One region of the Vibrio sp. D173a genome, then DNA from elsewhere that is predicted to be linked to it. Evidence: predicted binding sites of a transcription regulator. Region 1 holds the regulator's gene; each other region holds the start of a gene.
The links. The regulator PurR, encoded in region 1, represses purine synthesis genes. The targets are predictions, from matches to a motif close to TNANGNAAACGTTTNCNTNA.
Positions count from the first base shown of each region.

Region 1 (5,012 bases):
TCAGCCACTTTTATTCCACAAAACCTATTTACACCCTACTAGTAAGGAGTGGGTCGTTTTCGTTCATGGTGCTGGTGGCAGTTCTTCGATATGGTTTAAACAGATCAAGGCTTATAAGCAGCACTTCAATTTATTGCTGATTGATCTTCGAGGACACGGAAAATCCAATCAACTGCTTAAAGAGTTGATGACAAGCCGTTATACCTTTACGGCAGTCACCCAAGATATTTTAAAAGTCCTAGATCACCTTAAGATTCAGTCCGCGCACTTTGTCGGTATGTCTCTGGGGACCATCATTGTTCGTAACCTTGCCGAGCTGGCTTCAGAACGCGTACGCTCTATGGTTCTTGGCGGGGCGGTGACACGTTTGAATACACGCTCTCAAATCCTAGTGAGACTTGGCAACCTCGGTAAGCATATCCTGCCATACATGTGGCTGTATAAGTTATTTGCTTACATTGTGATGCCACAGAAGAACCAACGTGAATCGCGACATCTATTTATTCGCGAAGCAAAGAAGCTGTGCCAGAAAGAATTCAAACGTTGGTTTATTTTGGCTGCGGACGTGAACCCGTTGATGCGATATTTTAAAGATCGTGAGCTTCCAATCCCAACCCTATACTTGATGGGGGATAGAGATTATATGTTCATTAAACCTGTCAAAGAGATGGTTGCGGTACACAAGCTCAGCGTCTTGCGCGAAATTCCTGATTGTGGACACGTGTGCAATGTGGAAAGACCAGACGACTTTAACCAGCATTCTATCGAGTTCATTAAGCAGCAAAGTCTAGCGGCTTAATAGAGCTCTCAGTCAGACCCAAAGAGTAGGGGAGCCATTATGGCTCCCCTATTTGATATCCACATTGCCAGCATGCCCCAAACTGACCTTCATTTTGTTCTGAACATTGTGGGCATTGCCAATCTTGATATGTTCGGTCCGCTTGTTGTCGATAATCTTCAACAATGGCTGACGCTTTCAACTCTTGCTCTGGATGTAAAAGCCAAACATACGGGTCTGTATCATCGCCAAATGGCAGTTCGCCTTTCAAGCCAAACATTCCCTCGCCTCTTACTTCACAAGCTATCTGTTCGGTTTTTAGAAGCTCGCAAACGATATGAGCTTCAGCAGGATTCTTGGCGACGTATATTTTCATTAAGCGTTTCCGTTTTGTACTTGAGCAGGGCGAACTTTATTCATAACCCATTTTGCGATGATTGGGAACAAACCAAGTAACGCAAATGACGCTAATACGGTCGGCGACACAATACCTGATAGGCTATCGATGGTGGCGAGCTGAGTACCAGCGTTTAAGTACACGGCAGTGCCTGGCAGCATACCGATTTGGCTGGTTAAGTAAAAACGCGCAATGGTCATCGGTGTTAACCCCATCAATAAGTTGATAAGGAAAAACGGAAAGACGGGAATCAAGCGCAGAGAAAACAGGTAAAAGGCACCGTCTTTTCCAACGCCTTGGTTAATCGCACTCAGTTTACTCCCAAACTTACTTTGTACCCATTCTCTCAATAGGTAACGGCTACTCAAGAAAGCAATCGTAGCGCCGATGGTGCTGGCAAAAGAAACCAACAATAAGCTAGTCCAAAAACCAAACAAGGCAGCACCGAGCAGGGTAACGACAGCTGCGCCTGGAATCGAAAACGCAGTGATGGCGATATAAGCAAAGAAATAGGTCGCGGCGGCGTATATGAAGTTTTGGTCAATAAAGCTATTTAACGCCTCTTGTTGTGCTTTTGCATTTTCTAGGGTTAGGTATTGACCAAAATTTACACCTAGAAAGAGGATGGTCGCGACTAGGATCAGTCCTAAAATCAGTTTCTTATTCATATCAATTGCTCCGTTTGGCTTCTTAAATAATAAGACAGAATGGAATAAGAAAAATTTCAAAAAAAAACCGCAGCGTGAAAACTGCGGCTTTTACTCAATGTCATACTGATATGAACGCGCTACGGGAGAGCACTCATCAATTCTTTTCGGCGAGACTGAGGTACGACGCTCCAATGTGTACCGTTGATTGCGCCCTCTAGCGCCCACAACAACTCAAGGCTTACCGTTGAGGCATGCGTATCTTGGATTGCTTTGTAAGCGTTTAAGGCACCTTCTTCTTCTAGCTGCTCGACAGAGTCAATGCCTGCTTTCTTCAACATGCGTTCGGTTGCTAGGCGAAGATTCGGAAGGTCTTTCAATCGGTTAGGTTTGGTGCTCGCTTGTTGCTTTTTCTCTTGCTTAGCGGTCTCTAGAGATTGCTTTGCAACTTCAATCAAGCGATCGGTTGAATCCCATAGATCATCAGAAATCGCATAGTATTTCGTAACAACTGGGAAACCACGTTTCTTGTAGACGTACGGTTTTAGTCCTTGAGTCTCGAAGTCAGAAGATGTTTGTCGGTCAGCTCGAATGTGAAGTTGGTTGTTTACGACTAGCGCAAACATCGTTTCATCAGCGAAGAGCCCGAAGCCGCCAAACATTGAGCGCGACTTGATATTACCAAGTGCCTCAAACAGCTTCATTGAGTCTTTGAGTATCGGTTTATCCATGGTGTGTTATCTCGGTGTAATTAATATTACGCCACCAAAAATCAGGTCCGAGAGATTAGCAAATGCATGCAGACACAATGTCATTAAAGGGTAAACTCACTTAATGCATATTTGCCATCGGTAACCCCGCTACCTTCCATCTAATTCGATGGTTCAGGCCGGAGGCTTTGCGTCCCACCCTTTCGAATGGTTTGCCCTGTGCGTGACCATTTGAGAATACTTCGTATATTGAATTAACATCACGTTTCAAACATCAAAGTGTGATCTTGGTTCAGTTGATAGTGCTATTTTGATGTGTTTAGTTTCATATTTTGGGCTGTCTACTTGTCATACTAAAGCTTGATGTAGGAAATGGGCTACAAGTGAGTTAAAACAGCAACTTATCTTAGCCTTTGATTGTATAAGCGATGTCGAATGTTTCAAAAAAGTTATTTTACGCAATAAAAAAGCGCCCCGAAGAGCGCTTTATAAAAACTGAGGTGAAATTAGTTCAATTTCTTAACTGTATTGCGAACTACGATCTCTGGCTGCATCTCAAACACACGCTTTTCGTGCTCTTTGTCTTTGATGCGCTCTAGTAGAATTTCAAACGCGTTTTTACCCACACGACGTTTCGGTTGGTGGATCGTCGTTAGCGGCGGTGAGAAGTACTCTGCAAGCTCAATGTTGTCGTAGCCGATAACGGATATGTCATCTGGTACTTTGATGCCGTTTTGTTGTAGACGGCTCATCAAACCTAACGCCATTGTGTCGTTAAAGCAGAATACAGCAGTTGGGCGTTTTTCCATTGCAGTGATGTTGTCTGCAGCAAGTACTGCTGTATCACACTCGAAGTTACCTTCAAGAACCCAATCTTCGTTTACTGCAAGATTTGCTTCAGCCATTGCACGACGGTAGCCTGCGATACGCTCTTGGCACGCCGCCTTTTCAAAGTGGCCGCTCAAACATGCGATGTCAGTATGACCGTTGTCGATCAGGTATTTCGTCGCGATGTAACCGCCTTCTTCTGAGTTATCAATGATCTTATCTGCTTGTGAGCTTTCTGGGCCCCAGTCCATTACCACTTTAGGAATGTCTGAATGGCGATCAAGCATCTCTTTTAGCTCTTCCGTAAGGTCAGAACACATTACTAGGATGCCGTCTACGCGTTTCTCTGCAAGCATGCGGATGTAGTCACGTTGTTTCTCGTAGATACCACCAGTGTTACATAAGATTAGTGTGTAACCTTGACGGTAACAGTAGCTTTCAACACCATCGATCACTTCAGAGAAGAATAGGTTGGTTGATTGAGTAACTAACATACCGATAGTACGAGTAGAGTTGCATTTCAAACTACGAGCAACAGCACTTGGCGCGTAATTGAGCTCATCCACTGCTTTCATTACTTTTTCTTGAGTGGTCTCTGCAACAAAGCGAGTTTTGTTAATTACGTGCGAAACTGTTGTGGTAGAAACGCCGGCTAAGCGAGCAACGTCTTTAATAGTGGCCATAAATGATGTCCTGTATCGAGCTACTGAATACCGTAGTGAAGACAACCATATGCTTAGGGTCTTGCGCAAACCGAGCAACTGCAGAAAGGGCATTGCTGAGATATTTGGCAGCGGTTGTTCCGAAATCGGTATAAAAAGGTTTGTAGCAACATTTGTTGCTGAAACGCCTATTCCTGTCTTACATAAATGAGAAATAGGTCAGCAATCATGTTAAGAAAACACAAAAACCGCTATATTTCAGCGGTTTACATATAAATCATATTTAATCGTTTGCGCTCACATTTTAGACTGATGTGGGCAGGCTGGCAATATTTTCAGCGGTTGTTTTGTGCCTTTGAGGTCACATTTTAACGGCTAAATTTGTTGGGTTTCTATGAGCCAGATTAAAAATAAACGAATAAAATAGGGAGCCTAAATAGCAGGCTCCCTAAAATAGGCGGCAATTATTCACCAAGAAGGTAGGTGCTGTCCAGTTTACAGAATGCAATTAATAGTTGCGCAACGCTAACATAGAAGCCAAATTCATCGAATTGCTTACATTTAGCAGCAAACTGAGGCAACCAAGTCATAAGGTGCTGCTGGATGAATTCGTTCTGTTTCTCGAACGCTTCTTCCATATGCTTTTCTTGCTCTAGTTCGTTTGAGCGAATGATCATGTTGCCTAAGAAATCCAGCTCTACCGCTAAATGGTCGGCTGGTTCTTTAAGGTTTTCGTCTACCTGCACGCCAAAATCAGCCATCAGCTTTTCCATCTCTTCTGCTGGTTTATCATTTAGCAGGCCAGATTTACCGATATACATAGAGGCGTAAGGCAGTGCGCCGTGTTTTTCTGTTTTAAGGAAAAGTTCGCAGAAGTCTGCAGCTAATTCTAGCTGAGCGTCTTCACGATCTTGTAGGCGGTTGAGTGCATCAACAAGGGTATCAACGGCTGGTTTCAGTGATTCATTTTCACCAAGGCCGACTAAAAAG
Region 1 is NZ_JAHGAH010000118.1:58,617-63,628, forward strand. Features, by position in the region: gene KIV40_RS13380 (alpha/beta fold hydrolase) at 1-799, shown strand, start outside; gene KIV40_RS13385 (putative signal transducing protein) at 837-1,154, opposite strand; gene KIV40_RS13390 (TVP38/TMEM64 family protein) at 1,154-1,843, opposite strand; gene KIV40_RS13395 (TfoX/Sxy family DNA transformation protein) at 1,963-2,553, opposite strand; cyclic di-GMP riboswitch class I at 2,670-2,759, opposite strand; gene purR (HTH-type transcriptional repressor PurR) at 3,039-4,043, opposite strand; gene torD (molecular chaperone TorD) at 4,487-5,012, opposite strand, start outside.

Region 2 (5,012 bases), on a different contig from region 1:
TAGCGATTATTCTTATAGATTTTTAACAATATCGCGTACGAGACCTGGGCCGTGGTAGATAAAACCTGTATAAACTTGAACAAGTTGAGCGCCAGCCATCATTTTCTCTTTCGCAGCAACGTAAGAGTCAACACCACCGACACCAATGATCGGAAGTTTATCGCCAAGTTCTTGGTGAAGTTTACGAACAACCTCTGTTGAGCGAGATTGAACCGGACGTCCACTTAGGCCACCCGCTTCATGTGCATGTTTCATACCTTCAACGACTGTTCGATCCAGCGTTGTGTTTGTCGCAATTACGCCGTCGATATTGTTCTTAATTAGAGACTCACAAATCTGGCTGATTTCATCGTCACTCAAATCTGGTGCGATTTTTAGCGCAAGCGGTACATACTTACCGTATTTCTCTGTAAGTTCAGCTTGTTTCGCTTTGAGTTCAGATAGCAGTTCATCTAGCGCTTCACCGTACTGAAGCGAACGAAGTCCTGGTGTATTTGGTGACGAAATGTTCACGGCGATGTAACCAGCGTACTCGTACACTTTTTCCATACAAATCAGGTAGTCCTCTGCCCCGTTCTCAATTGGTGTGTCTTTATTCTTACCAATGTTGATACCAAGAACGCAGTTGTATTTTGCCTTTTTCACATTCTCAACCAGATGATCCACACCTAGGTTGTTAAAGCCCATACGGTTGATGATACCTTCCGCTTCAACTAGGCGAAACAAGCGAGGCTTGTCGTTACCAGCTTGAGGACGAGGTGTAACAGTACCAACTTCGACAAAACCAAAGCCCATAGCGTCAAACGCTTCGATACATTCGCCGTTTTTGTCCAAACCTGCAGCAAGACCCACTGGGTTACGGAATGTAAGTCCCATGCATTCTACTGGACGATTTGGTAATTGTTGACGATAGAAAAGATCGAGAGGGGTGCCGTTAAAGCGTTGGAAGTTTTTGATTGCAAGATCATGTGCCTTTTCGGCATCAAGTTGGAAAAAGCCAGTTCTGGCTAGACGGTAAAGCATTGTGCCTCCGAAAGAAAAAAGCCCCGTGTAAACGGGTCAATATTATTTACTGTTTTTCAACGCAATTCAATGAAAATGATTGAATTCAGCAAAATAGTACGTCTTATTTTAGTTTTTCTCATAAAAACAGTTAATTATCGCACTATTCTCTGTGCAAAATTGCTAGCTTTTTCTTTAAAAGCAAACGATTTCATGTCATAAAAACTTAAACTTGGTGTTATAGTGTCACTATTTTGGGGTCGTTATAAGTGATTTGAACATAAAAAAGCCCCGCGATTGCGAGGCTTTTGCTAAAGTGACTTACCCTATTCGTTTGAAGAACAGTTTAAGTTGAGTAGAACCAACTCTCGAAGCGCTACAGAGAACTTAGCGAACTCATGAACGGAACCAACTTTGAACTCATTCAAGATGCTTTCCCAGCGGTGCAATGACAGCTCATTCGTTGTCATCCAATCTTCGAGTGCTTGCATTACGTCTAGATCTTCTGTTGAGCAACCACAAGTTAGAACTTGAGCTGTCAATTGACGTTGTTGCCAATCAAGATCTTCACGGAACGCCGCACGCGCCAGAGCTTGCCAGTTGTTGTCTACCGCTTGGCCATTGATTTGTTTCAAGAACCAGTGAAGTGATAGACGGTCACCTAAGTTGAAGTAAAGCTTCGAAGCTTGCTCAACGGTTTTACCTGTTTCACTTGCCACTGCTGAGATATCCAGTGCTGACTGCAGGCTAGAAAGACGAGCCACATGATGAGCCAGCTTCTCTTCTACTCCACGCTCAATCCATTTCTGAGCAAGTTCGTTATGCTCTTCGACTTCTGATGCAACTAGCATGGTGTCCAGCGTTTCAGTAATAGTGTGAACATCGTCTTTATATAGTGCAACGAGCTCAGTTACTGTGTTTTTACCGCTACGGTTACGTAATAACCAGCGAGAAATACGGCGTAATGCGCGACGTACGTAGAACATAATCTCATATTGAGCTTCTGCGGTTGCAACATTATCTAGTGCACGAGTTTGCTTGAGAATATCTTCCAGTTCAAAGATTTCACGGGTTGCACTGTAAGCATTTGCGATATCAACCACGCTCGCACCCGTTTCTTCTTGAAGACGAGTCACGAAGTTACAGCCCATTTCATTAACCATTTGGTTTGCCAGCGCTGTTGCGATGATTTCAGCACGCAGTGGATGGTTTACCATTTGATCTTTGTAGTTACGGCGTAACTCGCTTGGGAAGTAAGCAACTAATTGTTTTCCGTGGAATTCGTCATTTGCAATTTCGTCAGCGACCAATTGCTCTTTCAAAACCATCTTACCGTACGCAACCAGAACCGAAAGCTCAGGGCGTGTCAGACCAAGACCTTGTTTCTCTCGCTCAATCAAGGTTTCATCGTCTGGAATGTACTCAAGAGCACGATCCAAGTACCCTGCCTTCTCCATTGTATGGATAAAGCGGATTTGCTCTTTAACGATGCCAACACCTTGTTGCTCTGTCACAGATATAGACTCAGACTGGCGGTATGCATCGTCCAATACGATCTCACCCACTTCGTCTTCCATCGATTCAAGAATCTGGTTGCGTTGTTTAACCGTTAGATCGCCATTTGATACGAGACCGTTCAAGAAGATCTTGATGTTTACTTCATTGTCCGAACAGTCTACACCACCAACGTTATCCACAAAGTCCGTATTTACACGACCGCCTGTGCTTGCGTACTCGATACGACCAAGCTGAGTCATGCCTAAGTTACCGCCTTCACCAACCACTTTCGCTTTTAAATCACGTCCGTCGATGCGGAGTACGTCGTTTGCACGGTCGCCAACGTCAGTGTGTGTCTCGCTAGAAGCTTTAACATACGTACCGATACCACCATTCCAAAGCAGATCCACTTCCATTTGCAGGATCATCTTAATCAGGTCATTGGGTGCTAAAGACGCTTTCTTCGTGCCCAACATTTTTTGGATTTCGGGCGTTAGTTGAATCGATTTAGAGCGACGAGAGAAAATACCACCGCCCTGTGAGATCAACTCAGCGTTGTAATCTTCCCAGCTTGATCGTGGGAGATTGAACAAGCGATTACGCTCTTCCCAGCTGGTGGCTGAATCTGGATTTGGATCAATGAAAATGTGCATGTGGTTAAACGCAGCTTGCAGACGAATATGCTTAGATAGCAGCATACCGTTACCAAACACGTCACCTGCCATATCACCAACACCAATTGCCGTGAAGTCAGTGGTTTGACAGTTGATGCCCATTTCACGGAAGTGGCGTTTCACCGATTCCCAACCACCTTTCGCAGTGATACCCATTGCTTTGTGGTCGTAACCGTTAGAACCACCTGACGCAAACGCATCACCTAGCCAGAAGTTGTACTCATCCGACACAGAGTTCGCCAAATCAGAGAACGTCGCTGTACCTTTATCGGCTGCAACTACCAAGTATGGGTCGTCTTCATCGTGACGCACGACACTCTTCGGTGGAATAACTTCACCTTCGATGATGTTATCGGAAACATCAAGAAGCGCGCGAATGAAGCGTTTGTAACAACGCTGACCTTCAGCAAAGATGTCATCACGGTTAGTTAGAGTGTGCTGACGTTTACATACGAAGCCACCTTTTGCACCTACAGGGACAATAACCGTGTTCTTAACTTGCTGTGCTTTAACCAGTCCAAGAATCTCCGTACGGAAGTCCTCTTGACGGTCCGACCAACGTAAACCACCACGTGCGACTTTACCGCCACGTAGGTGCACACCTTCAATATCCGGTGCGTACACAAAGATTTCAAATGCAGGTACAGGTTGAGGAATATCTGGTATTTCGCTTGGCTTCATCTTCAATGATAACCAAGGTTTTGGCTGCTTATCTTCGTCCAACTGGTAGTAGTTAGTACGAAGCGTTGCTGTGATCATTTCCATGTAGCGACGGATAATACGATCATCATCCAAGCTTTCCACACGATCCAATTCTTCAGTAATCTTCTTAATGAGATCGTTCTGACCTTTCTCACTGCCCTTGTGTTTTGGATCGAATCGTTTAGCAAACAGGTTAACGAGACCCGTAGCTAAATCCGGGTAATGGCTGAGAGTATCTTCGATATATTGTTGGCTGAATGGGAAGCCAACTTGGCGCATGTAACGCGCGTATGCACGAAGGATTGAGATTTCACGACCAGACAGTGAAGCGCCTAGTAGCAAACGGTTGAAGCCATCACTTTCTAAGTTACCTGCCCAAATCGCTGCAAATGCTTGTTGGAAACGATCGCGAGCTTCACGAAGATCAACGGTCTTGTCGCTCTTATGCAGCATTGAGAAGTCTAAGATCCAAAACGTTTGGCCGTTGTTTGTTTCGATCTCATAAGGTGATTCGCCGATCACGCGTAAGCCTAGGTTTTCCAACATTGGCATCACGTCAGATAGGTGAATTGGCTCGTCGCGGTGGTATAGCTTTAAACGCACCGCTTTCGATTCTGCCGCTTCTTCTTGCGGACGGTAGAACAACATTCCAAGCTTGTTATCATCGCTTAACGCTTCTAGGCGTTCGATGTCTGCAACCGCAGAACCTGGCATCATGTCTTCTTTATATGAACGTGGGAATGCGCTCATGTACTCTTTCGAAAGTGGAAGACCTTTACTCTCACCAAAGTTTGCAATGATGGATTCTTTTAGGCGGTCATCCCATGAAGTCGATACTTCCATTAAGTTCTGCTCAATCTTTTTCACGTCTACATCAATGTTGTTATTGTCTACACGAACAATGTAATGGGTTCTCGCCAGCGGGCTTTCTGAGAAGAAGGTTGTGAATTCAACTTCTTGCTCGCAACCGAAGTACTGCTTAAGAATGCGTTGCGTTTGGCGGCGAAGCTCGGTGTTGTAACGATCTTTTGTCACGTAAACCATGCAGCTGAAGAATCGACCAAACGGGTCTTTACGAACAAATAGACGCAACAAGTCACGATCTTGCATTTGCACGACGCCCATCCCCACTTCTAA
Region 2 is NZ_JAHGAH010000278.1:12,469-17,480, forward strand. Features, by position in the region: gene pyrD (quinone-dependent dihydroorotate dehydrogenase) at 13-1,023, opposite strand; gene KIV40_RS23995 (NAD-glutamate dehydrogenase) at 1,329-5,012, opposite strand, start outside.
Region 2: a site for PurR is predicted at 1,200-1,219, ahead of pyrD (quinone-dependent dihydroorotate dehydrogenase). Genes of this name have one in related genera too.

Region 3 (5,012 bases), on a different contig from region 1:
CCCCTTAAAAATGGGGAGGACCGGACTGAGAGCGCTTTTTGGTTCGCTGACTTATTCAAATACCAAAACTGTATTTAGTTAGAAGCAATAACCCCCTCTAACTCCCCCTTGAAAATGGGGAGGACCTGACTGAGATCGCTTTTGGTTCGCTGACTTGTTCAAATACCGAAACTAGATTTAGTTCGGAGCAACAACCCCCTCTAACTCCCCCTTGGAAATAGGGAGGACCGGACTGAGAGCGCTTTTTGGTTCGCTGACTTGTTCAAATACCGAAACTGGATTTAGTTCGGAGCAGCAACCCCCTCTAGCTCCCCCTTGAAAATGGGGAGGACCGGACTGAGATCGCTTTTACCTATGAAATCACATCGCACATCATATTCATTGTCGACTGGTGCTTCACACTAAGCGCACTCAAGTCTAGTCCCCTCCCCTTTCTAAGGGGAGGGTTAGGGAGGGGTTCTGTTACAAACTCAAAATCACGCCAGCGATTGATGCACTCATCAAGTTCGCCATTACGCCTGCTGCAATTGCACGGAAGCCGTATTTCGAGATGAATGAACGCTTCTCTGGCACTAATGAACCTAGGCCGCCAATTAGCATTGCCATGGTTGAGATGTTTGCGAAACCACACAGTGCGAAGGTTACGATAGCTTGTGAGTGTGCGCTTAGCTGAGACTTCACTTCCATCAGTTGGATGAAGGCTACGAACTCGTTTACCACAATCTTGTTACCGATCAGAGAGCCTGCCACGATAGCTTCATTCCAAGGAATACCTAGCAACCATGCGATTGGTGCGAATAGGTAGCCAAGTACTAGCTCGAAGCTCAGTTCCATACCGAACAAACCGCCGAACCAGCCTAGAATGCCGTTTAGCATCGCGATAACACTCACGAACGCCAATAGGGTTGCACCTACCGCAACTGCGATACGTAGACCAGACATTGCGCCGTCTGCCATTGCTTCAACCACGTTGGTTGCGCGTGGCATTTCTACTTGGTCTAGATCCATATCCTGTGCTGCGCTGTCTGTCTCTGGCATCATAATTTTTGCCATTAGAAGACCCGCTGGTGCTGACATGAATGCCGCTGCGATTAGGAAGTTAAGATCCACACCCAGTGATGCGTAACCCACTAGCGTGCCACCTGCAACCGATGCCAAACCACCAGTCATTACTGCGAAGAACTGAGAATCGCTCATGTGCTTCAGGTATGGCTTTACTACTAGCGGCGCTTCAATCATACCAACGAAGATGTTCGCTGTTGCAGATAGCGATTCTGCACGGCCTGTGCCTAGCAAACGCTGTAGACCACCACCGATCAGGTTGATCACTTTTGGCATTAGACCAATGTGGTACAAACCAGAAATCAGCGCTGAGAAGAAGATGATGATACCTAGAACATTAATCGCGAAAGTAAAGCCACCTGTTGCTAGGTTGCCAAATAGGAACGCGATGCCCTCTTGACCGTAGTTGATTAGGTTAGAAACCGCGCCAGTTACTGCGTTAAGCGCTTCTTTACCCGCTGGCACGTAAAGTACCAATAGCGCGAAGATTACTTGCAGAGCAAAAGCCAAAGACACCGTTCGTAGACGAATGTTCTTACGGTTAGTCGAAAGCAGCCATGCTACGAATAGGATGACTACGATACCAAGAATTGAGTTCATAAAATGAATCCGACAAAAGGGGGAACAGGAAAGGCGTCGGATTGTATAGAGTGAAAGAAATGCTGCAAGTTAGGGATGTTAACAGGCTGAGAATCTCGCCTGACCACTATTTAACCAGCAAAATAACTCATTGAATTAAATAAAGATAAACGTTTGCCTAAAGTTATTATTTCCAAATGGAAAAGATGTTTCTGGATTTGGAAAAATTTTGTGATTCAAATCACCTTATGTATTCCCTACTTCGGAATCGAAATATACGGCGCTAATCGCTGATCCCAGTGGCAAGGCGATCCGATCTTTTGTTTGATGAATTCGATCACTGCTGAGATCTTTTTCGGCATATGCTGACGGCTAGGGTACACCGCATAAAACGGCATGGATTGGCTGGCTTTCCAATCAGGCAGAAGCTGGATCAATTTGCCTGATCGGAATTCATCCCCCAGCAAATAAGTGGCTAAGTAAGCAATCCCCCACCCTGCGATTGCGGCATCACGCACCGCCTCTGCCAAATCGACCGAGTAGTTGCCAGAGACTTTCACGTTGAGCTCTTGCTCGCGATTGGTGAACGCCCAACTGGTGTAGTCACGCTCCCAACTGCGGTAAATAAGGCAGTTGTGCTGCGACAAGTCATTCGGTTCAGTTGGCGTATCGTGCTTAAGTAGATAATCTGACGATGCCGCAACCACGAATTGGCAATCCGCTAAGCGCTGAGCAATGTAGCCTTCTGGTAGGTGTTCATTGTTGGTGATCCACAAATCCAAGCCTTCTTCGAGCATATCGACTTTGTAATCGAACAAATGCACTTCGACTTGCAGTTGCGGGTATTTCTCACGAAGTTCTTGAATGGCAGGAATGATGTGCAACGTGCCAAAAGACTGCGACAAACCAAGACGAACCAAACCAGCGACTTCATCGCGTTGGCTTTCCATCTCTAACGTGGCACTACTTACGGCTTGCACCACTTGCTCACAATGGTGATAGAAGGTTTGCCCAGCTTCGGTTGGCGTGAAGCTGCGCGTGGTACGTTGCACAAGCTTGATGCCTAGTGAAGCTTCTAACTGGCTGAGCTGTTTACTGACGTGAGAAACAGACACGCCTAGGCTCTTTGCCGCAGCGGTAAAGTTCTTATGTTTGATCAACGCTGAGAAGATCACCATTTGTGCAGCACGTTCAGATAACACGCAAACCTCGTTTCAAATAGAGAAAACAAAGGGGTCCGAAGAGCCCCTTTTTATTCGTTTATACATTCAATCTAGAATGTGATGCGGTCAGCTAAGTGACTTACCGCCAGTGCGAAGTAGTAAGAGCGGTTCCACTTCATCAACACATTGTAGTTGTTGTACACCAAGTAAGTACGGCCGTTCTCATCGTCTGGCATGATCAACCAAGCTTTGATGTCTTCGTCCAGCTTAGGTAGTGGACTGCCATCGTATTTGGTGATGCCAAGCTTACTCCACTCTTGCAGGTACTTACCTTTTTCCGCTTCGCGACCTTGCAGGTTGTGGTCAATGCCGTGTGGTACTTTAACCTGACGACCCCAAGTGAACTTATCATCCCAACCAGATTTGCTTAGGTAGTTTGCTGTAGAAGCAAACACGTCCGCTTCTGATTGCCAGATGTCTTTCTTGCCGTCGCCATTACCATCCGCGGCAAAGCGTAGGAATGAGCTTGGCATAAACTGACATTGACCCATCGCACCAGCCCAAGAACCTTTGAAATTCTCTAGATCGATATGACCTTCATCTAGGATTTGTAATGCCGCCATGGTTTCTTTACGGAAGAATTCTTCACGACGACCTTCAAACGCCATGGTCGACAACGCATCGATCACGCGGAAGTTACCGGTGAACTTACCGAAGTTACTTTCCACGCCCCACAGCGCAACGATAAAGCGCGGCTGCACGCCAAACTCATCACCAATGCGTTTTAGCTCAGCGTAGTGCTCTTTATACAGCTGCTTCGCTTGCTTGACCTTCCACTCAGGTACCGCGCGCGGAATGTATTCATCTAACGTCAGTTTCTTCTCAGGTTGGTTACGGTCAGCTTTTACGGCGCGTGGTTTGTATTCCACATCAGCAAAAGCGGCACTAATCACCTGTTCGGAAATGCCTTTATCACGCGCTTCTGCACGCAATTTGTTTAGGTATTCATCAAAGCCATCGCTACTTGCAAAGGCTGAAGTGCACATACCAACGCTGAGCATTGCTGCCAGTATCTTTTTCATATCGCCCTCCTTGAGCGAGGCAGAATTCCCAGATGAAAAGCGGTGACGTTATTCGCCTTTCTGCTGGGCTTTTTGTTCTTTGTATTTTTCTAGTAGGTTTTCCGGCGGAGGCGGAACCTGTAGGAAGAAACCATCATTAATTAATGACGCTTTCACTTTCTCGACATCAACTTGTGCCAAAGTACGACCATCAAGTTTGATTGTCATCACCGGCATAGGCTTACCGAACATCTGCATTAACGTGTCAGGAACCTGTGAGAAATCATCCTTTTTCGGAATATAGAGATAAGTGCCTTCTTTTCTGGAGCTTTTATAAATAGAACAAAGCATGACGAGCCTTTTGTGCTGATTTACCCGCTTTGAGTGCGGATTTTGTTGAAAACGTAAAATTCTCGCAAACTTGATAGCAAATTTGAGATTAATTCACTTATTTGCCCGCTTGAGAACTTGCTGCGCTAAAGGATGAAATATAACATGACAGACCTAGTTTAAGGCAACGCTCTTTCAATAAAGGCAAGAAGTCCACGATGACCCATTCACCTGACCTTAAAGGTAGCAGTTTTACATTGTCAGTTTTACACCTTTCTGACAACGAGATCGCTAAGACTGTCGAATTTTTGCAAGAAAAGGTTTCTCAAGCACCCTCTTTCTTCGCATCCGCACCTCTGGTTATCAATATAGCAAAAGTAGAAGGCGATATTGATTTCACCGCACTTAAACAAGGCATCGCCGATGCAGGGTTTATTCCGGTTGGTGTGACTGGCTGTAAAGATAAACGCGTTCAAAACCTTGCCTCAGAAGCGGGCTTCGCCATCATGTCTGCGAGCAAATCTCCAACTCAAGCACCAGCGAAAATGGCGCCGACCAAAATCGTTCGTACGCCTGTACGTTCTGGCCAGCAGATTTACGCCAAAGACGGTGACTTGGTTGTACTGGCACACGTAAGCGCTGGTGCAGAAGTGATTGCTGATGGCTCTATCCACATTCATGGCACCCTACGCGGACGCGCCATTGCTGGGGCGAGCGGCCAACAAGAAGCCCGAATTATTTGTCACGATTTACAAGCTGAACTGGTTTCCATTGCAGGAGATTACTGGTTGAGCGATCAAATTGAGAGTGAGTATTG
Region 3 is NZ_JAHGAH010000342.1:1,372-6,383, reverse strand. Features, by position in the region: gene KIV40_RS25560 (NupC/NupG family nucleoside CNT transporter) at 463-1,662, opposite strand; gene KIV40_RS25555 (LysR family transcriptional regulator) at 1,899-2,843, opposite strand; gene KIV40_RS25550 (lytic transglycosylase domain-containing protein) at 2,915-3,886, opposite strand; gene KIV40_RS25545 (YcgL domain-containing protein) at 3,935-4,216, opposite strand; gene minC (septum site-determining protein MinC) at 4,414-5,012, shown strand, end outside.
Region 3: a site for PurR is predicted at 1,804-1,823, ahead of KIV40_RS25560 (NupC/NupG family nucleoside CNT transporter). Genes of this name have one in related genera too.